Labrenzia sp. PHM005: one gene and its partner. The protein of the gene in region 2 interacts with the protein of the main gene of each other region in a pairwise test. Links are inferred from orthologs where the notes say so. Each region holds a gene or a part of one and is shown on either strand. Other genes may lie near its edges. The genes, in order: rpe and eno.

Region 1 (10,167 bases), 1.3 Mb from region 2 along the record:
AAAAAACGACGAGCATTCGTTTGAGTTGAGGTGTTTTCAGTTCAGACTTTGAAGTCGCAGAACTGCCTTTGAGACTGGAAACAACCGCTGAGAGTGCTAGGTGTAGGGTGAGCATTTTTTCTAAGGAGAAATGGCACATTGGCACCTAAGCGAATTGTTCTTCGAATGGCTTCCGTCTTCATCGGCGTTTTGGCTTTTGCCTTGACCACCGCTAGTCCCTCTGTGGCCAATAATGTCCTTCAGAACGTCCAGCATACCCTGAGCCAGCCGGACCGGCTTCCACTCATTGTAGAAAAGCGCAGGCGGGAAATCAGCGCCTTTTACAATTCCGAAGACGGGGACGTCTTGTGGCTGGACACCGGCCGCGCCGCTTTGCTTATAGACGTGATGAAGAGCGCGCATCTTCATGGCCTGCGTTCCGAGGACTACCCGTATGAGCTTCTTGAAACCAAGCTCAAGTCATTGGGAGCAGGGCTTAGCCCTTCAGAAACAGCCTGGGTTGAACTCCTCTTCACAGGACATTTTCTGGACTTTGCCAATGATTTGAGAGCCGGTCGGGTGACGCCCCGGGTGCTTTATCCCGATGCCTATATGCCGTTTCACACGATCAACGGGACAGACGCGCTTGAGCGGCTGAAAGCTGCAGAAAACCTGGCGGAGTTTTTGTCCAGTTGGCAACCGCCTGACGATACCTACCGTTTGCTGCAAACGCATCTCGCGCATCTTTACGATATCAAAGCCGAGAGCGGTTTCACCACGCTTGAAACGGATGTGGAATTGATCCCGGGCGCTGAAGGAGAAGGTGTCCAACTGCTCCGCCGAAGGCTTTTTGAAGACAACCTTTTGCAGGAAGACACCGGATCGGAGCTGTTCGACAAGCGGTTGGCCTTCGCCGTTGCCCAAGCAAAACACCGGTATGTTCTGCCAGTCTCAAGCGAAGTGACCGGTAAACTGGTTTGGGCGCTCAACCTTCCGATTGATCGGCGGATCGAACAGGTCAGCAATGCGATGGAACGCATCCGCTGGGTCCCGCCGGAATTCTCCCGGGTACAGCTCTTCATTAACAAGGGCGAGAACCAATTCCTTTTCTCAGAAAATGGCCGCGTGGTGATGGAAGGGGCGGCCTATGCCAATTGCCCGGATCGGAACTATGCCAATACGGCGACCGCGGTGGAGGCTGTTACCTTCCATCCCACGTGGCAGGTGCCGTGGGAGTTTCTCGGCAAAGAGCTGTTGGCACGTTTGAAGAACGATCCGAAACAGGTGGAAAGCGCCGGATATTATTTGAGGCGCAGCGGGGCCGATGTCCCTTTGGCGTCTCTTCCCTGGCGTCAAGCAACGGAACGATCGATCAAGAAGTTCAGCGGAGAATTCAGGCTGTACCTGCCCTCGTCAGAAGAAAATCCGCTTGGTAACTATGCTTTCCGGCTGCGGCAGGATCAAAAACTGGCCCTGTTTCACCTGGATAGCGCACCGGAGGATGATATCTACTGCAATCCCTACTTGCCGAAGAATGCCTTTGGCATTGTTGATGGCCTCGACCTTCTGGAAAAGGTTATCGAGCCGCGCGTTCTGCCAGCTGGGGGGCTTGAAAACCGGTTGGCCCGTGGGGATACGATCACTTTTCCAGCGCGTTCCGGACTGATGGCGGTGGCCACCCATCAATCCGTCTGGATACAGCACCGAGGGGCGATCCGGTTTGGACACGATCCTTATCTGGAAGATGCCCGTCTGACAGCTGCTCTGACCGGCCGGAAAAAGCCCTGATCTTAAGGCCTTTTCGTGTGTCCGCTTTATGCCGCGCGATAGCGTCGAACAGAGGCCGTTGGATTAGGCCGTTTCGGCTGCCGACCGGATGGCATCAATATTCGCCTTGTAGGCGTCCTGCGTGCCGCCTTTGAAGACTGCAGATCCGGCGACAAGAACATTCGCGCCCGCTTTTGCAACCAGCGGCGCAGTTTCCGGTGTTACGCCGCCGTCAATTTCCAGATCGATCGGACGGTCACCAATCATCTGTTTGATGCGCGCGGTTTTCTCAACCATTGCTTCAATGAACTTCTGGCCGCCAAAACCCGGGTTCACGGTCATGACCAGGATCAGATCGAGCCGGTCCATGACATATTCAAGAACACTTTCCGGCGTGGCCGGGTTGAGTGATACGCCGGCCTTTTTACCGAGGGCGCGGATCGCCTGAAGCGAGCGGTCCAGATGCGTGGTTGCTTCGGCATGCACGGTGATGATGTCCGACCCGGCTTTGGCGAAAGCCTCCAGATAAGGATCACACGGTTCGATCATCAAATGGGTGTCGAAGATCTTGTCCGTATGCGGTCGCATTTTCGCGATTACATCAGGGCCGAAGGTGATGTTGGGAACAAAATGGCCGTCCATCACATCCAGGTGGATCCAGTCGGCGCCGGCGTCCACGACGTCGCGGACTTCTTGGCCGAGTTTGGAAAAATCGGAAGCAAGAACGGACGGGGCAATTTTTATCTCGCGCGGCATGTCGGGTCTCCTGAAGGCGGGATGAGCGCCGGTCATCTGGTGTTGGCGCCGCGCTAGCACGTGTCTGCCAAACCGGCAAGTCAGGAAACAGGACCCTAATCGGTTTATATGTTCAAAGCCTGCCGGTAATTGCCAGAAAGCGACCGTCCGGTCCTTCAAAGCCATGTGTGGCCAGGTGAACAAGAACTGCAATCACAGGCGGCTGCCGGTCCGGGAAAAAGCTGATCACACGACCGATCCGGTAGCCCGTCGCGCACCCTCTGCTCTTGGGGAGCGTTTTGTCCAAATGCCGGACGCGGGCTTCACCGCCATAAATTGTGTTGAGCTGAAATCCTTTGGTGGCAGCGCCAAAACCGGCGCAGGTTTCATCAGGCAGCGGATATTCCATCAGCTGCACTTCCATCGGGTCGTCTGCTGGTGGAACAATGTGGCGGAGATTAACTTTCATGTTGAAAGGGTTGGCCGATAGTTCCGTAACCGGATTGCTGCCGACGGTCTGACCGTGGCCCGCAATTCCTTTGGAGGTCAGCAGCGGCTCCGCAGCTGCCCGATTGGCGGATCGCATGGTTCTCAAAAGGGTTGCGGGATCGAAGCCGTTGGCGTCGTCAACGTCGTCGCGGCGGCGGAACGGCGAGGGGCTCACCCATTTGTCTGCATGAACGTCGATGACGAAGATCTCGGAATATGGAAATCCGGACCCATCCTGAATGCCGAATTGTTCAAAGGCAAAATAACGGCCATCACCGGAAAAACCGAGAATTTCCAGTCGCGCCTCGTCACCTGCCGAAGCCGGTAGGGTCGATAGGGCCAAAATACCCCAAAGAGCTGCGGCAATTTGAAACCAGCGCATGATCATCCTCCCTATGAACCAGAAGAAGACTATCCTTGCACACACGAGCTGTCAGGTCTGCTGTGACGCAGTTTTCAGATTTAGGCGGCAGAACCAGCGGACATAGGGTTTTAGGATCATCGGCAGCATATATATTGGGAACTGGCCGACAGCGAACCAGAGCCAGGTCAGTTCTGGCAATGTGCCGCCGAAGGCAGCCACCATCAATCCCATGTTTCGGGTGCCGCAGGTGTGGGCAATGGCATAAGCATCTTCGCGGTTGGCGGGCGAAAACAAGGCCAGCGTAACCCCGATCTGAACAAATGCCAGACAGAAGGTGAGGGCCGTTAGACCTAAGGTAAAGACTGGATTGTCGGCGAAGCTTGCCGCAACACCATCCATGGCAGCGATGGCGAAGACCAGCAACAAAAGAACGTTGAACCCGCTGATCAAATTGGCGCCGTGCGCGATCCGGTCCTGGCCTGCAATCCGGCGAATGATCAGCGCCACGAAAAGCGCGCCTGCCAAGAGCAGCGAGAGTTTTACCGCAAGGCCGCTGATGCTGAGCGGCAAGGCTTCACCAAGCATCAGCTCGCCAATAAAAGGAGCACTGAGCGGTGTGACGATCATTGCGGCCACCGAGAGCGCCAAACTCAAGGTTCCGTCCAGTCCCAGAAGATACAGGAATGCCGGCGCTGCCAAAACAGGCGGCGCGGCGGTCGCAATGTATAGCGCCAGCACCATTTCCGGGCCGAGGACGTCTGGACCAATCATCGAAATTCCGGCGAAGGCGATCAGCGGAACCCCGAGCATCATCCACAAAAGAGCAGCAATTAGCAGTGTGGGACGCTTGAGCCTCAACTTGATCGCCGCCGTATCGACCCGCAAGAAAGCAAGGACGAGCAAACTGAAGACTGAGACGCCAAGATAGGGGCGCAAGTGCTCCGACAGTGCGGGCAGGGCCATCCCAATGAAGATACTCACAGCCAAGGCGGCCGTTCCATGGCGGCCGACCCATGCCACAGCTACCGCGAGCATCCGAATCATTTAAACTTAACTCCTGAAAATTCGCGTCTGGGCAGACACTTGCGGATCATTTTTATGCGAACTGCCCGCACTTGCCAATCTTGATCGCGGTTTGGCGCCGCTCAGTGGACTATGACTGCACAGAAATCGACGCAGACATTTGATGTGATGGTGTTGGGGGCTGGGATCGTGGGTGTCTCAACTGCCGCGCATTTGCGTCGCCTTGGTTTGGATGTCGCGTTGATCGATCGAAAACATCCAGGGCAAGAAGCATCCGCCGGTAATGCAGGTGTCATTCAACACAACGGGTTTCTGCCCTTTGGGTTGCCGAAGGATCCGATGGGGTTCCTCAGGTCGTCCTTCAATTTGGGCGGGCCCTTTTCCTATCGGCCGCTCACTCTGATCCGCATGCTGCCCTGGATCCGCAAATACATCCAGTCAAGTTATGGAGAAGCCGCCGAGGCCTATTGCAAAGCGATCATGCCGCTGCGGACCCTGGCCGTGCAATCCCACTTGGAACTGGCGGAAGCCTCCAATGCCGGGAGGTTTTACAGGAAGGGTGGTTGGATTCATCTCTTTCGTGGCCAGACAAGTTTTGATGCCGGTGACCTGGAGCGCTATTACGCGCGTATATATGGCGTCGACTACCGGGAAATGGATGGTGAAGCCGTCAAGGCGCTGGAACCCGGCCTTATTGTGTCGGGCATACGGGCTGTTCATTGGACTGAAAGCCGGTCGGTCTCCAATCCGGCAGCCGTCGTCGACGCCTTCTGGCGGGGATACATCCGCGATGGCGGGCAGTATTTTCGGGCGGATGCGAAAAAGACGATCCGCAAGCGGGGCGGCTGGTCTCTTGAAGGTGAGCGCGGACCGATTTTTGCGCGGCACGCGGTTGTGTGTCTGGGCGCCTGGTCGATGGATGTCTTGAAGAAGTTCGGCGAGCGCTATCCTCTTGCGGTCAAGCGCGGCTATCACATGCATTATCGGCCGCTATCGGGTGCATCAATATCCCGTCCGATTGTTGATATTGATAATGGGTTCGCGCTGACACCCACCGACTTCGGCATCAGATTGACGACAGGGGTCGAACTGGCTGGCCGGGATGCCCCGCCCAATCCGCAGATCGTCAAGCTCGTCAAACGCAGGGCGGAAGAAATCATTCCTCTTGGACGGGCTTTGCAAGACGAACCTTGGCTCGGCAGCCGGCCGTGTGTGCCAGATTCCTTACCGATAATCGGTCCGTCGCCGACGATAAAAGGTTTGTGGTTGAATTTTGCTCACGGTCACGACGGGTTCACCTTGGGACCCGTTTCCGGGCGGGTGATTGCGGAACTCCTGACTGGAAAAACACCCTGTGCCGATGTGTCCGGCGTGTCCCCCGTGCGTTTTCAAGAGTGAACCCGCGGACAAGCAAAACTTCTATAAACCTTGCTTTAGGTGGCCAAAAGCTTGTCTAAACCTTGGTTTATGGACGGGTCGATAAGCCTTAGGGTGATGGTTTGAGGTGGGGTCCTGCCACCAAATGAAGTCAAGCCAGCCGCAAAACAGCTGGCCAACTGACCTCCAACAATCACAGGACAACTCCAATGACGACTTTTATCAAGCACACAGCAGTAACGGTATTTGCAAGTGCCATCGGTTTGGCTGGGGCGGGCGCGGCGCTTGCTGCAGTCACCCTGGGTGACGACCTGGGTACAACAGAAGAGGAAGTCCGCGCTGCCTTGACCTCTCAGGGCTACACAATCACCGAAATTGAAACTGAAGGCGGCGAACTGGAAGCAGAAGTTGTTTTGGATGGCCAGGAGATGGAAATCGTGATCGACACCACGTCGGGTCTGGTTCTGGAAATGGAACTGGAAGATGGGGCCGACAGTGACGAAGACGACGACGATTAACATCTAGTCTGGCTAACCCCGGCTGGCACCGCCTGCGGAGCTCCCCGGCTCCCGCCAGCCGGGGAACATAAAATGGCTGTAAAGAACGGGCCGCCCAATCTGATACGGTTCTCGATGATTTCCGCCTATGTTAGATAGGTCTTGGCATGCGCTACGGTGGTGCAACCGACACCGCATCAACAAACATTACAGAACAACGGATAGCTATGCAGCCCATCACAAACTGGAAAGTCATTGCCCCTTGGGCGCTCTTCAGCCTCCAAGCCATCTGTGTTTCGTTCATCGTGACAGAGGAAGTCGCCGGCGCTCTTTTGGGAGAACAGGCAATTGGCATTCTGGAAAGCAATATTCTGGAGTATTTGATCCTCACCGCTTTGGTGGTCGGATTGATCGCATCTGGTTTTGAAATCCGGAAAAACATCACTCGTCAGAAACGGATGGAGCAGCAGGTCAAAGTGGCATCCGGCGCATTTGCCAAGCTTCTGGAAGAACACTTTGAAATCTGGAAACTCACGCCGTCGGAGGCGGATGTGGCCCTGTTGGCGCTTAAAGGGTTTTCTATTGCCGAAATTGCGTCTTATCGCGAAACCGCTGAGGGAACCGTCAAGGCGCAATGCAATGCGATCTATCGGAAGGCCGGTGTGTCAGGACGCCCGCAGCTTCTATCCTTGTTTATCGATGAGCTCTTGGGCGGGATCGTTCAGCCCTCACCGGTTCATTGAAGAGGCGCAGCAGGTTAGGGTCAGGACCCATTAATTTGTTTGAAATGGTAGGAAGGAATTTGTTCGGATACGAGACGCAAATCTGCAGGAAACCGTCCGGTTTCCAAAGGGTTGCAACGACGTTGCCGGGCAAATTCATCCTATCTTGAAAAGACATGAAAACGGCTTCGATCTGCGGCGTCTAACCGTTCAACCGGGCAGAAGCCCGCTTTTTACGTTTTTCCTTGCAGCTCATCGCCGTTTGCCGTGCCATTCCAATCAAATTAATGGATCCTGACCCTAACTTGATGATCCGATATAGCGCTGTTTCACCTTGTCAATCGTCCCGTCTTCTATAAGTTGCCGGATAATGCGGTCGTAATTGGCTTTGAGCCGCGCCATCTCCGGGTGGGCCGAGGTTTTTGAGAACACATTGAAATAGGCTTTGGACTTCATCGGTTTTGGCAAGAAGGAAATCTGATCGCGATAGCCGCCAATTTGCGCCCGGTAGAGCGTTGCAATTGTGTTCAGCGGGACGGCGTCTATCCGGCCAGCAAGAAGCTTGTTCATCTGCAACGAGTTTTCGGCTTCAAGGTCAAGTTGAAGGCCGGCATTCCAAAATTCCTCTGTATAGGAAATGCCCTGTGTTGCCCCAATTCTGAGGTGCTTTAGATCATCCAGGGTGGTGTAGGTGAATTTGCCCTGATCCGCCGAGCGGATGAAGAAATTCCAGTTGAGATCGACATAGGATTCTTCGGGGTATTCGAGATAAACCTGCCGGGCCTCGTTTTTCGAATACAGCAGCAGCATGTCTATGCGGCCGGCCTTTGCCTCGATCTGCAGCCGCTTGTCCGATTTTATCAACCGGACTTGGTAATCAATTTCGAGGCGGTCAAGCACTGTGCGCATTATCTCAATATCAATGCCTTGAAGCTGGCCGTCTTGCTCGAACTTAAAAGGTGCTTGGGGATTGGCAGCCAGTATCAACGGCTGGCATTGAGCCGCGGTTGCCCAAACCGCCGCTGCAAGGAAATACAAGCCTGCCAGCCAGCTTTTGCGCTGCATTAATTGTCTCCATGACCGCAAACTATAGCTACCCTAAGCCGTGCGGATCCTCTCACAGAAACGGAAAGATACCATAAACCTTGATATCAGCTCTCTCTGAGGGGCAAAGCGGCGGTGTCTTTTACTGTGTTGACGACAATGCGTGACTGGACGTCGGAAACCAGTGTATTATCAAGCAGTTTCAGGCGCAGGAAGTTGTCGTAGGTTTTTATATCGTCCGTTACGACCTTGATTAGGTAATCGACAGCCCCAGTGATACGTTCACAAATGACGACTTCCGGCCAATGGTGAACGAGCTTGTCAAATGTTTCCATGTTCTCGCGGCTGGGAACGGCGAGTTTGACAAAGGAATAAGCAACAAATCCCAAGCCGACCGCTTCGCGGTCGATGATAGCGGTGATTTGTTTGATGATGCCTTGTTCTTTCAGACGTTTGATGCGCCGCCAGCAAGGGGTCTGACTCATGCCGGCTTCTTTGGCGACTTCCGCGATGGATAACGAAGCGTCCCGTTGCAGAACTCGTAATACGCGAATGTCGGATGGGTCGAGAAGATATTTTTCGGTCATTGGGTATAAACGGGATATTTTATGCTGCCTAGTGACGAATTAGTGTGACGATAGCACAGAAATTGCCTTTGGAAAGAACGATATTACTCTTAAGTGGTAGGCCCGGGCGCAATGGGCCGCTTTCGGCGTAGGAGGAGAATGTCGAATGAATGTGCACGTGTCCAATGTCAGCCTTGAAGATAAGTACACCGCAACGGAAGGCCGCGTCTACTTAACCGGCATTCAGGCGCTTGTCCGGCTGCTGTTGGACCGGGCACGTTTGGACCGGCAAGCCGGGTTGAAAACCGGCGGATTTGTTTCGGGTTACCGTGGATCGCCGCTGGCTGGGTACGACACCGAAATGGGCCGGGCGAGCCGTCATCTCAAATTGAGTGATGTCGTCTTCAAGCCGGGTGTTAACGAGGAACTCGGCGCGACGGCCGTTTGGGGCAGTCAGAAGTTGCGCGGTGAGGGCGGCGTTGGCCGTCCGACAGATTATGACGGTGTGTTTGGAGTTTGGTACGGCAAGGCCCCAGGTGTCGACCGGGCAGGTGATGCGTTACGCCAGGCAAATGCATCTGGAACCGACCGCAACGGTGGCGTCCTAGCTCTTGCCGGTGATGATCATCTTGCAAAGTCCTCGATATTGCCGGCGCAAAGCGAATTCTTCTTCGAGCATGCGGAAATTCCGGTTCTCAATCCGGCCGATATCCAGGATGTGCTCGATTATGGTCTGCACGGTTTAGAGATGTCCCGCTTCACCAGCCTGTGGAGCGCTTTGATTTGTGTTGCCGATACAATGGATGCGTCTGCGACCATCAATGTTTCTCCGGACCGGCTCCGGCTGGTGCGGCCACTGGATGGTGATCCGCGCAAGGATTATCATCAAAACCGCGACCTTCTTCTTGGCAATCGGCTCGAAACTGAGCGTCTTGTGCGTGAACTGCGGATCCCAGCAGCGCAAGCATATGTCAGGACCAACGGGCTCGACCGGGTTACCTTTGGCACGCGCCGGAACGCGAAACTCGGCATTGTCTCGACAGGCAAAGCCTACCGGGATCTTTTACAGGCTCTCGACTTGATGGGCCTTACAGAAGAAAAAGCAAAAGCGCTGGGCCTAGGCATTTACAAGGTTGCACTCACCTGGCCAATGGAACCGCTTGGCTTGAGGGAATTTGCCCGTGGCGCTGAAAAACTGCTGATCGTTGAGCACAAGCGGGCCTTCATGGAGCCGCAGATCAAGGAAATCTCCTACCATTGGCCGGACATGAGCCGGCCGGAGATCTGGGGCAAACGCCGGCCGGATGGTGCACCGTTCCTGACGGATGTTCTAGAAATCTCCGTGGCAGAACTGATCGAAGGTTTGATGAAGTGGTTGCCGGCGGAGGCCATCACCGAAGAAATGCGGTCTGTGGCCGCACGCATGACCAAACAGGCTATGTGGGCCCAAGGTCATGCTGAACGGGCGTCACGCATTCCATATTTCTGCTCCGGGTGTCCGCATTCCACATCTACGAAAACGCCGGAAGGGTCCCGCTCCATGCCAGGGATCGGCTGCCACGCCATGACGGAAATGGCCGGCCGGACCACCGAAGGTCAAATCC
Region 2 (10,105 bases):
TAAAATCGGGCAGGTGGTCAAACACCGGATTTACCCCTTCCGTGGGGTAATCTTTGATGTCGACCCGACGTTCAACAATACCGAAGAATGGTGGGATGCCATTCCAGAGGATGTGCGTCCAAAGCGCGATCAGCCTTTTTACCATTTACTCGCCGAAAACGAAGAAACCGAATATGTCGCCTATGTCAGTGAACAGAACCTTGTTCCAGACATGACCGGCGAGCCCGTGCGGCACCCGCAAGTCGAGGAAATCTTCGAAGAACAGTCAGACGGGTCGTACCTGCCGCGTACTGTCGAAATGCACTGAGCAGATACCGGCAGCTTTTCCTACAATCAGAGACCGGGCTCAATTGCCCGGTCTTTTTCATTTTGGCGGCGCCCAGAATGGCAAAAAGGCCGGAACGTTTCCGCTCCGGCCTTCATATTTTTCGATTTCAGCCGATCTTACTGATTGGCTTTTTGAGCGTCGATCAGTTTCTGGCGGGCTTCATCAGCGCGTTTCTGCAGTTCGCTCTGTAGTTCTTCCTGGCGCTTCTGCAACTCGGCAAGGTTCATTGGTTCACCATCGTAAACCTTGGTGAAGCCAATCAAGGTCATCTTAAAGACGATTTCCTTGGCCTGCTGATTGAACGGGGTCACCCGCATTTCACCGCCTTGCTTCATCGCGTTGATGAAGTTGCTGTCAATTGCCAGCTCAGCATAACAAGCATTCGGTGCGCAGATGCTGTATTTTCCTTGAACCGGTTTGCTGTCATCAATCTGAATACGCAGACCCGGCTGGATCAAAACACCTGTCGGGACAGCAACAAGGAGCTTCTTACGGGCTTCGCCCTCAACTTCCTGAATAGCTATGTTGCTGAGAAATTGGCCGGTGTTGGTCCGCAACTCGATGGAAATAAAGCAGATTTCCTTTTTAGTTTGCGGATTGGTGTTACACGCTTTCGTCCAAGGGCTCTTTTCTTCCTGGGCGATTGCGGGAGCACCAGCGAAAGAAGACAGGGTCACGAGCGCACCGGCCGCGCCTGCGATCAATCCTCTTTTCAAAACACTCATCATCGAAACGTCCTCAATCGTGGGTGAGCAAATCTTTGCGCTGTTCTGTGACATTCCGGAAATAACCGCAAGGCCCGGCAGAACAAACCTGTCTGTTTTTATTGGTAAGACACCCAATTAGGGCAAGAGGGTGACCGATATGCAACGCACACCCTTAACTGCGAAACAAATCTGAATATCTCTGAGTTTCCCACTTGCGCGGGGCGCCCACCAAGTATCCTTGTGATAGGCTTTCAAAATGAGAATCAACCGGTTTGCCGTGACCGAAATGTCTGATCGGCGCAAAAACACACTGTTTTCTGGTTTGGCCAGGGCTGCTTTCGCATCTGTCGTTGCGGCTGGACTCGGTGCATTTTTGTGTGCCGCCTCCGGTCTGACAAATAATGCTTATGCCGACGATGAAACTGTTCCGTGGTCTCATGGGATATCCATGCATGGTACCCCAGCTCTTGGACCGGATGAACCTTTTCCGTACGCCAATCCTGACGCACCCGAAGGCGGAACACTGACCCTTGGCGTTCAAGGCACATTTAACAGCCTTAATTCCTTTATCATTCAGGGCGGTTGGACCTCGGCACGTGGGATGCGGGAACGCCAATTTGGCAACAATATCTTCGAAAGCCTCTTGGTCCGCTCATATGCAGAACCTTTTTCACTTTATGGCCTGCTTGCGCAAAAAGTTCGGATGCCCGACAGCCGGGAGTGGATCGAGTTTGAGCTTAATCCGCAGGCCCGGTTTTCAGATGGTTCTCCGGTGACGGTAGACGATGTGATCTTTTCCTTGGAGATCATTGAAGAAAAGGGCCGCCCGCCCTATCGGAATTGGTACGCTCAAATCAAAGAAAAGATTGTCACCGCGCCAAACCGGCTGAAACTTGTTTTCGAAAACGGCGACAACCGCGAATTGCCGCTGCTGATTGCCCTGGCTCCGGTCTTTTCCAAAAAACACACCGATGCGGAAAATTTCGACAAGTCGACTTTGACGCCACCTATTGCCTCTGGCCCGTATACGTTCAAAACAATCGAACCGGGACGTTTGGTCGTATATGAGAAGAACCCGGACTATTGGGCCAAGGATCTGCCTGTAAAGGCCGGGTTCGACAATTTCGATGAGATCCGTGTCGAATACTACCGTGATGAAACGACCCTGCAGGAGTCGTTCAAAAAAGGCCTCATTGATGTTCTGAAGTTTGGCGATCCAGTGCGCTGGGCAACCGGCTTCGATTTCCCTGCGGCCGAAAATGGCGACGTTATCAAACTGGAAATCCCGCGTGGCATCCCCGCCCCAACCCAGGGCATTGCCTTTAATACAAGGCGGGAACAATTTTCAGATCGAAAGACACGCAAGGCCTTGCGCATGCTGTTCGATTTTGAGTGGGTCAACCGCAATCTTTATTACGGCCTCTACAAGAGAACTGCAGGATATTGGGACAATTCAGAACTTTCCTCGATTGGCCGCCCGGCAAGCGTGCGGGAACAAGAATTGCTTGCCCCCTTCCCGGACGCCGTTGATCCAGACGTCATGGATGGGACTTGGCGGCCCGCGGATGCAGATGGGTCAGGCCGGGACCGAAAGGTTCTAAGGGCTGCTCTTAAAGAGTTTTCCAATGCAGGTTTTGCGCTGAAGGATCGCAAATTGATCCACACTGAAAGCGGAGAACAGCTCAGCTTTGAAATCCTCTCAAAAAATGAAGACGAGGAAAAACTGGCACTGGCCTATATCCGCACGCTTGGGCTTCTTGGAATTGACGCGAGCGTGCGCAGCGTAGACCCGTCTCAATTTGAAGACCGCCGCACCCGGCGCGACTTCGATATGGTCTTCAACACTTGGACTGCCTCGCTGTCGCCAGGGGCAGAACAATATGGCCGCTGGTCGTCTCAGGCGGCCGATGCGGAAGGCTCTTTCAATTTTGTTGGCGCCAAGGAACCTGTCATCGACGCCTTGATCGACGAAATCGTCGCGGCTCGCAGCCGGGAAGACTTTATCGATGCGGTGCGTGCGTTTGACCGGATTCTGATATCCGGCGCCTATTCTGTTCCCTTATATCATCTGCCCGATTACTGGGCCGCGCATTGGAAACGTATCTCACCTCCAGACCATCACTCCCTTTACGGGGATGAGTTGGACACCTGGTGGTCAACCTCAATCAACTGATCGGACCTACGGACGACTTGAGCCATGAAAGTAACGCCTGAAAGCCTGGTACAAGAACATCATGAAAGCGGAGCCTGGTCCGATGTGCCGCTTGATGAAATCTTCCGGCAAACCGCTGAAATGCATCCAGACCGGATCGCGCTCGTGGACGCACCCGACAGGGCAACCTGGACCGGCGGCGCACCGCGCAAACTCACCTATGCCCAAGCAGATCGCGAAATCGATCGGCTGGCTGCTTTTTACAATGCCGTCGGCTTGGCAACAGACCACGTCATCGGTGTGCAATCACCGAATACAGTCGATACTGTCATTGCCATTCTAGCTGCGTTCCGCGCCGACCTGATAGTCTCGCCACTTCCCTTGCACTGGCGGCAGAAAAACGTAGTGGATGCATTAAACTCCATCGGTGCCAAGGGTTTGATCGCCGCCGACCGGATCGAAACCCGGGACGTCGGCACAGCCGCGCGCGATGTTGCAGCAGAACTCTTTTCTTTGCGGTTTGTCTTTGGTCTTGGCAAGGATGTACCGGATGGTCTGATTGAACTCGGGCCGATGCTCGCTGAAATGGGCGATGATCTGCAGTTCGAGCCATCTGGTCCGCGTCCGGATCCGGCGGATCACACAGCGACTATCTGCTGGAGCCGAAGCGGCGAAGAGAATATGCCGATCAGCCGGTGCCACAACCATTGGACCTCCTGTGGCAACCTTGTGGTCAAAGAAGCGCACATCAAGGATGGCGGCAATATTCTGGTGCCCTACTCCTTAAGCGGTTTGACTGGTCTGGGTGGTGGTCTGGTGCCTTGGCTAATGACCGGGGCAACACTGCACCTTCATCACCCAACGTCCCTGGTCAATCTGGCCGAGCACGCAAAAGCGGTGAAGGCCGATGTCGTTATATCACCTGGACCACTTGCCCAGACGCTCGACCGGAAACTGGCCGGTGAGGACACTACAATCCTTGCGGCCTGGAATATCTCATCACCCCGTCCGGCCACATTTATTCCCCGGCGGCGATTGGTAGATCTCCACATTGCAGACGAATTTGCACTAACGGCCAGTGCCCGCGGACCATCGGCCAAAGCAAAGGCAATTCCGCTGGGAAAGCATAGCGGGCCAGACGGGTGTGAAAGCGGGCCAGCCCTTCTAGAAATCTCGGTCTCCGAAGCGGTCGAAGATCAATTGCCGACACTGCTCGTGAAGGGACCGATGGTTCCTGATATTGGCTGGCGGACTGTCAATGGAGAACAACGCCGTGTGCGCTGGGAGGGTACCGGTTATTTGAACACCAACATCAAAGTCCAAACTACAGAAGACGGTGTCGAAGGTTTCGGTGTTCCGGGTTTCTATGCGCTCGCAACCGGGAACCTTGAAACAATAGACGTGATATACTCTAGTTATCCGGGAATCAACGAAGCAGCAGCCTTCGTGGTTGAAGACCCGGTCTTGGGTGCACGCATGTACGCAGCGCTGGTTCCTGAAGCTGGACATGTGCCTGACGCCGGAGCGTTTTTCGCATATCTTGACGCAGAAGGTGTCGACCTTGCCAAAATCCCGCATAGGGTGTTGATATTGCAATCACTGCCGCGTAATCCGGATGGAACTGTCTGTAGGGACCGCCTGACGATGCGGACACAACGCCTGCCAGCCGCCGTGGCCTGAAAAGAATTTCAAGAGCCCGGCTAAGACGGGCCAATGATGGGAATTGGGATGGACGTGGAAACCTCGCTCTCTTGGCGCGGACCTTATTGGTATGTCGGACGGTGCCCCATCCGGCAGAACTCCAATGATATTGCGAGGGACCAGGACATTGCCCTCTTGGGTTTGTTCGAACGCTCAATTTCTCCGCCTGACCAGTTACCTGCCGCAATCATAATCGACATCCAACAGATTCATCCGCAAAACCGGCCTGGCTTTTTTGAGTGGCTTACAGATCATGTTCGCAGATTACCATGCGATGTTCCCCTTTATATCCTCACGGGAAGTCAGGATGCGCCGGTCGAAGGTCTACGCCCGATCGCGATCTTGGAACGGTCTGTACCAGACGACATTCTTGTGATGCTGATCTGTATCCATCAAAGGGCCCTGATGCGATCGGAAGAGGCTCGGATCCGGCGCCGGGTCTTTGGCCGGGTGCCCGGCTTTGGCGCAGCACCTCATTATTCGGGCGGAAGCGGGCTGATGGTCGTTGGCGTCAGCGGACGATTTTTGGAATGGCAAGCGGCCAGTGACCATAATGTTGAAGTCGTCGGCGCGTTTGACGGCAACATGGCCACTGAGTTCATGGCGCAACGGGCGTTTGATGCAGTCGTCATCGACAGCAGTGTTGAAGACACCATCGACTACATGCAACAAATCCGCAGAGATGCACGATTCGCGAGTTTGCCGGTGCTTGCGGTCTGCGAATATCAGGAAGACGTTGTTGCCCTATTCCGCAATGGCGCATCCGATGTGCTGTTAGGGCGCAATCGTCCAGAAACACTGAATAGGCGTCTTGCCTCTGCCATTCGCCTGGGTAAACGCCGGCGCCTTGCCGACCGAGTGCTTTCGGAAAGCCACATGTGGTTGCGCCAGCAAATTACAATCGGCGGCCTCGATCAGCAGCGTTATGAGGCCTATTTGGAAACAACAGCCAACGCCATGGCGGCCCGCGGATTAGACCTTTGGGAAATGCATTTGACGCCGGAGAATTTCAATCTTCCGGCTCCAACACCGGAAGATACAGCCGAACTCAATGGTACGCTATTGTCTGTGGCGGATGCCACCAGCCGTGATGAAGATCTTGTGTGCCTGGTGAAGGGCGTCGGACCCGTCGCTGTCCTCAAAAACGAAGCTGGCACTTTAAGGCTCCAAAAACGGATCCATTCAATCCTCGCGCATACGGTCATCAACCCATGATCGGTGTGCCCGCCCACTTGCTGGTGTACCGTTTGGCTCCATATCAGGGTCAGTCATCCAAATTCCAACAACCAGGTTCCCGCGTATGAGCACATCTCCCGCAATCACCGTCGATGTCGTATCAGATGTCATGTGCCCCTGGTGTTATATTGGCAAACGGCGGCTCGAAGCTGCGATCAAACAAGTCCCCGACCTGACTGTTGACGTGCGCTGGCACCCGTTTCAGCTGGATGCGACACTCCCGAAGACCGGGAAAGATCGGCAGCAGTATCTGAGTGATAAGTTTGGTGGTCTGGAACGGGCCAAACAGGTCTATGCACAGATTGAGGCCGCAGGCCGCGAAGAAGGCATTCCTTTTGCCTTCGATAAAATCAAACTGTCACCAAACACACTTGATTGCCACCGGCTGATCCTGTGGTCGCGCGTTGATGACGTGCAAAATGATGTGGTTGAGCGATTGTTCAAGGCCTATTTCATTGACGGCGAAGATCTGACCCAAACTGATCTGCTTGTCCGGATATCTGATCACGCCGGAATGGAATCTGATCTCGTTGAACAGCTTTATGAAACGGTGACGGATCTCGATAAGATCCAAGCGCAAATTGCCAAAGCTCAGGAAACGGGCGTCACTGGCGTCCCATGTTTCATAATAGATGGCCGGTTCGTTTTGGCAGGCGCAGAAAAAGCCGAGACAATTGCTGCCGCGCTTCAGCACGCAGAAGAAACCCGAGCCAATCCAGACGCAGAACCGGTTACTTGAAGAAAAACCCGGATTTGCAGTCACTTTGTGCAAATCCGGGTCTCAAATTTCAAACAACAAAATACCGTAACTGGTTACTTGGCGTAGGGTTCGATATCGACATAACCGAGCTCTGTGGATGGATCGAGGCGGAAATCAATCATCCGCTGAACCTTGCGCTTCTTCTCGAGTTTCAACCGTTTCCACGCCAACGCCGCAGCTGCCTTCGGATAGACTTGCCATCCCTTGGGTTCGGTCGACAGGCCCTTGAGGCCCAAAGTCCGCCTTAGAACACCATTGCCGTAGCGCACTGCGAATTCGTGGCGAATGTCCCGCGTCCAGTGTTCTGTGGTTACAGAAATGTTCAGGCAATCGTGGTTTTCGACCCGATGCGGCCCATAGAGCGGCCAATGCATCATCTCACCCGCCTCTAGATCATGCACTTCAGCATAATCGTCGAACCAAGGTTTGAACGGCACTTCCTCTTCGGTTTCCTGCATGAGGATTTTCTCGATCGACTCCTCGGTCAGGAATGCTTCACTGATCGGGTAGACATACACCCGCTTTTTGCCGTGCAGCTGCCAGAGGCTCTGCCCTTGAATATCTGCATGATAGTAGACTTGGATCTTTGGCGACGACACCAGAAGCGTCATGTTGCGCATAAAGGTTTTCAAACCCGGAACACGGGATTCAAACTCAGAAAAGATCTGGTTCAGAACCTTTTCGTATTGCGGGTCAATGTCCATGATCCGGAAAACATTGATCCAGAGACGTCCGTTGCGGATACAGTCGATAACTTCCTGACCGCTTAAGTTGCCGATTTCACCGTGGCGCCATTCCTTAACGTTCTTGTCATGCCCCATGGTGTTCAAGGTGTAATGCTGCAGTGGCAGCTTATCGATCAGTTTTCCAAGCGCCTCTTCGGAAAACAGTCCAGTCTCGGCCAGCCGATGCTTCAGTTTGACATTGTGCCGGTCAAACAACATGCTGTGTTTGTCCTGCCAATCGGCAATAATATCGTTGTTTTGAGAAAATGCATTCATGACGCAGCCTATCACCTAAAGTTGAACGCTGCCTTTTTATAGATCTACATTAAATATATTGTAAATATTTGCATTGTTTTCATGGTTAATACATTAACCTTCTTTCTTCCGTTATTTCAATATTATCAACACCGGCAACGTTATTGGTTAACAAAAGAAAATACCTCCCAGGTGACTGGGAGGCATTCATTCAATCCTAAAAGACGGTGGATTAGCCCTTCAGAATGGACCGGCCAGCGTAGATGGCTTGCGGGCCGAGCTCTTCCTCAATGCGGATCAGCTGGTTGTATTTTGCCAATCTGTCAGAGCGAGCCAGAGAACCGGTTTTGATCTGGCCGCAGTTGGTGGCAACTGCCAGATCGGCAATGGTCGCATCTTCCGTTTCACCCGAGCGGTGCGACATGACGGCGGTGTAAGACGCCTTGTGGGCGGTCTCAACGGCATCAAGGGTCTCGGACAACGTGCCGATCTGGTTGACTTTGACCAGGATCGAGTTGGCGACACCCATGTCGATACCCTTGCGCAAGCGCGTGGAATTCGTCACGAACAAATCATCGCCAACCAGCTGGCATTTGGTGCCGAAGAGGTCTGTGGCAGCTTTCCAACCGGCCCAGTCATCTTCCGCAAGACCATCTTCAATGGAAATGATCGGATACCGGTTGACCAGATCTTCCAGGTATTTGGCCATTTCGTCCGGGCTCAGGGTTTTGCCCTCGCCTTCCAGAACGTACTTGCCATCCTTGAAGAATTCGGTGGACGCTGCATCCAGCGCCAGGAACATGTCTTCGCCCGGCTTGTAACCTGCGCTTTCGATCGCCTTCATAACAAAGCCGATGGCGTCATCGGTCGAAGCAAGGTTCGGAGCAAATCCGCCTTCATCGCCAACGTTGGTGTTGTAACCAGCAGCAGACAAAGCCTTTTTAAGCGTATGGAAGACTTCGGAGCCCATGCGCACAGCTTCGCTGAGGCTTTCCGCGCCCACCGGCATGATCATGAATTCCTGGAAATCGATCGGGTTGTCGGCATGCTCGCCGCCGTTGATGATGTTCATCATCGGAACCGGCAAGGTCCGCGCGGACGTACCACCAACATACCGGTAGAGCGGCAAGCCCGAGGCTTGCGCAGCAGCACGGGAAACCGCCAGAGAAACGCCGAGAATAGCGTTTGCGCCGAGGCGGGCCTTGTTATCCGTGCCGTCAAGATCGATCATCGCTTGGTCAATCTGCAGCTGGTCTTCTGCTTCCAAGCCCCCGATGGTTTCAAAAATCTCACCATTGACCGCATCAACAGCATTTTGGACACCTTTACCCATGTAGCGGTCGCCACCGTCGCGCAGTTCAACGGCTTCGTGAGCACCTGTGGATGCACCGGACGGGACGGCGGCCCGGCCAAAAGAGCCATCTTCAAGGAAAACATCAACTTCAACAGTCGGATTGCCGCGGCTGTCGAAAATCTGACGGCCGGTGATGTCGATAATGGCGGTCATGAAAAACTCCTCAATTGCGCAGGCAGACAATCCTTTTCGCGTCTGCTGCGGATATGGCTGGAAATCAGCGGCCTGAAGGAAACCCGGATTTCCAAGTAAAACGGGCCGCATTCAGCGGCCCAAACGATCAGGCAGATGCGCCTGCAGATTTTTTAACGACGGCATCAATTGCCTTCAGTTCGCTCAGCAAAGCACCGAGATTTCGAAGGGCAATCATGTTCGGGCCATCAGATGATGTTGTATTTTCCGGATCCGGATGGGTTTCGATGAAGACACCGCCGACGCCCACGGCCACCGCCGCCCGGGCAAGGACCGCAACCATCGCTCGGTCGCCGCCAGATGATCCACCGAGTCCGCCTGGCTGCTGGACAGAGTGCGTCGCATCAAACACAACTGGCGCACCGGTTTCCGCCATAATCGGCAAGGAACGCATATCGCTGACCAGCGTATTGTAACCAAAACTTGCCCCGCGTTCGGTCAGAAGCACGTTCGGATTGCCCGAGTCCGTCACTTTGCGCAGAACATTTTTCATGTCCCAGGGCGCCAGAAACTGACCTTTTTTGACATTCACCACTGCACCGGTTTCAGCCGCAGCAACAAGCAGATCCGTCTGACGGCACAAGAAGGCCGGGATCTGCAATACATCGACGACCTCGGCAACCGGAGCACATTGCTCGGCATTGTGAATGTCTGTCAGGACCGGCAGCCCAAATGTCTCTTTAATTTCGGCGAAT

The links.
Region 1: the proteins of eno (region 2) and rpe interact in binary tests that used the Escherichia coli proteins (3 or more experiments, as listed by UniProt). The link is inferred for Labrenzia sp. PHM005 from one-to-one orthologs.

Annotation. Positions count from the first base shown.
Region 1 is NZ_CP041191.1:5,315,617-5,325,783, reverse strand. The notes cover bases 667-3,599. They hold rpe (ribulose-phosphate 3-epimerase), read right to left. Parts: upstream 2,503-3,599; coding sequence 1,831-2,502; downstream 667-1,830. Other genes in these bases: FJ695_RS24100 (Na+-dependent transporter), read right to left, coding at 3,404-3,599; FJ695_RS24105 (DUF2259 domain-containing protein), read right to left, coding at 2,615-3,352; FJ695_RS24115 (hypothetical protein), read left to right, coding at 667-1,767. In the rest of the region: FJ695_RS24120 (NUDIX hydrolase), read left to right, coding at 1-29; more of FJ695_RS24115, read left to right, coding at 139-666; more of FJ695_RS24100, read right to left, coding at 3,600-4,378; FJ695_RS24095 (FAD-binding oxidoreductase), read left to right, coding at 4,490-5,755; FJ695_RS24090 (PepSY domain-containing protein), read left to right, coding at 5,944-6,252; FJ695_RS24085 (helix-turn-helix transcriptional regulator), read left to right, coding at 6,459-6,974; FJ695_RS24080 (ABC transporter substrate-binding protein), read right to left, coding at 7,254-8,018; FJ695_RS24075 (Lrp/AsnC family transcriptional regulator), read right to left, coding at 8,105-8,584; FJ695_RS24070 (indolepyruvate ferredoxin oxidoreductase family protein), read left to right, coding at 8,730-10,167. UniProt on the Escherichia coli protein: Catalyzes the reversible epimerization of D-ribulose 5-phosphate to D-xylulose 5-phosphate.
Region 2 is NZ_CP041191.1:4,041,990-4,052,094, forward strand. What follows is about bases 7,235-10,105. They hold eno (phosphopyruvate hydratase), read right to left. Parts: upstream 9,372-10,105; coding sequence 8,097-9,371; downstream 7,235-8,096. Other genes in these bases: FJ695_RS18315 (hypothetical protein), read right to left, coding at 7,235-7,885; kdsA (3-deoxy-8-phosphooctulonate synthase), read right to left, coding at 9,499-10,105. Outside these bases: heat shock protein HspQ, read left to right, coding at 1-307; FJ695_RS18290 (invasion associated locus B family protein), read right to left, coding at 445-1,056; FJ695_RS18295 (extracellular solute-binding protein), read left to right, coding at 1,322-3,208; FJ695_RS18300 (class I adenylate-forming enzyme family protein), read left to right, coding at 3,233-4,867; FJ695_RS18305 (response regulator transcription factor), read left to right, coding at 4,901-6,103; FJ695_RS18310 (DsbA family oxidoreductase), read left to right, coding at 6,189-6,863; more of FJ695_RS18315, read right to left, coding at 6,938-7,234. UniProt on the Escherichia coli protein: Catalyzes the reversible conversion of 2-phosphoglycerate (2-PG) into phosphoenolpyruvate (PEP). It is essential for the degradation of carbohydrates via glycolysis.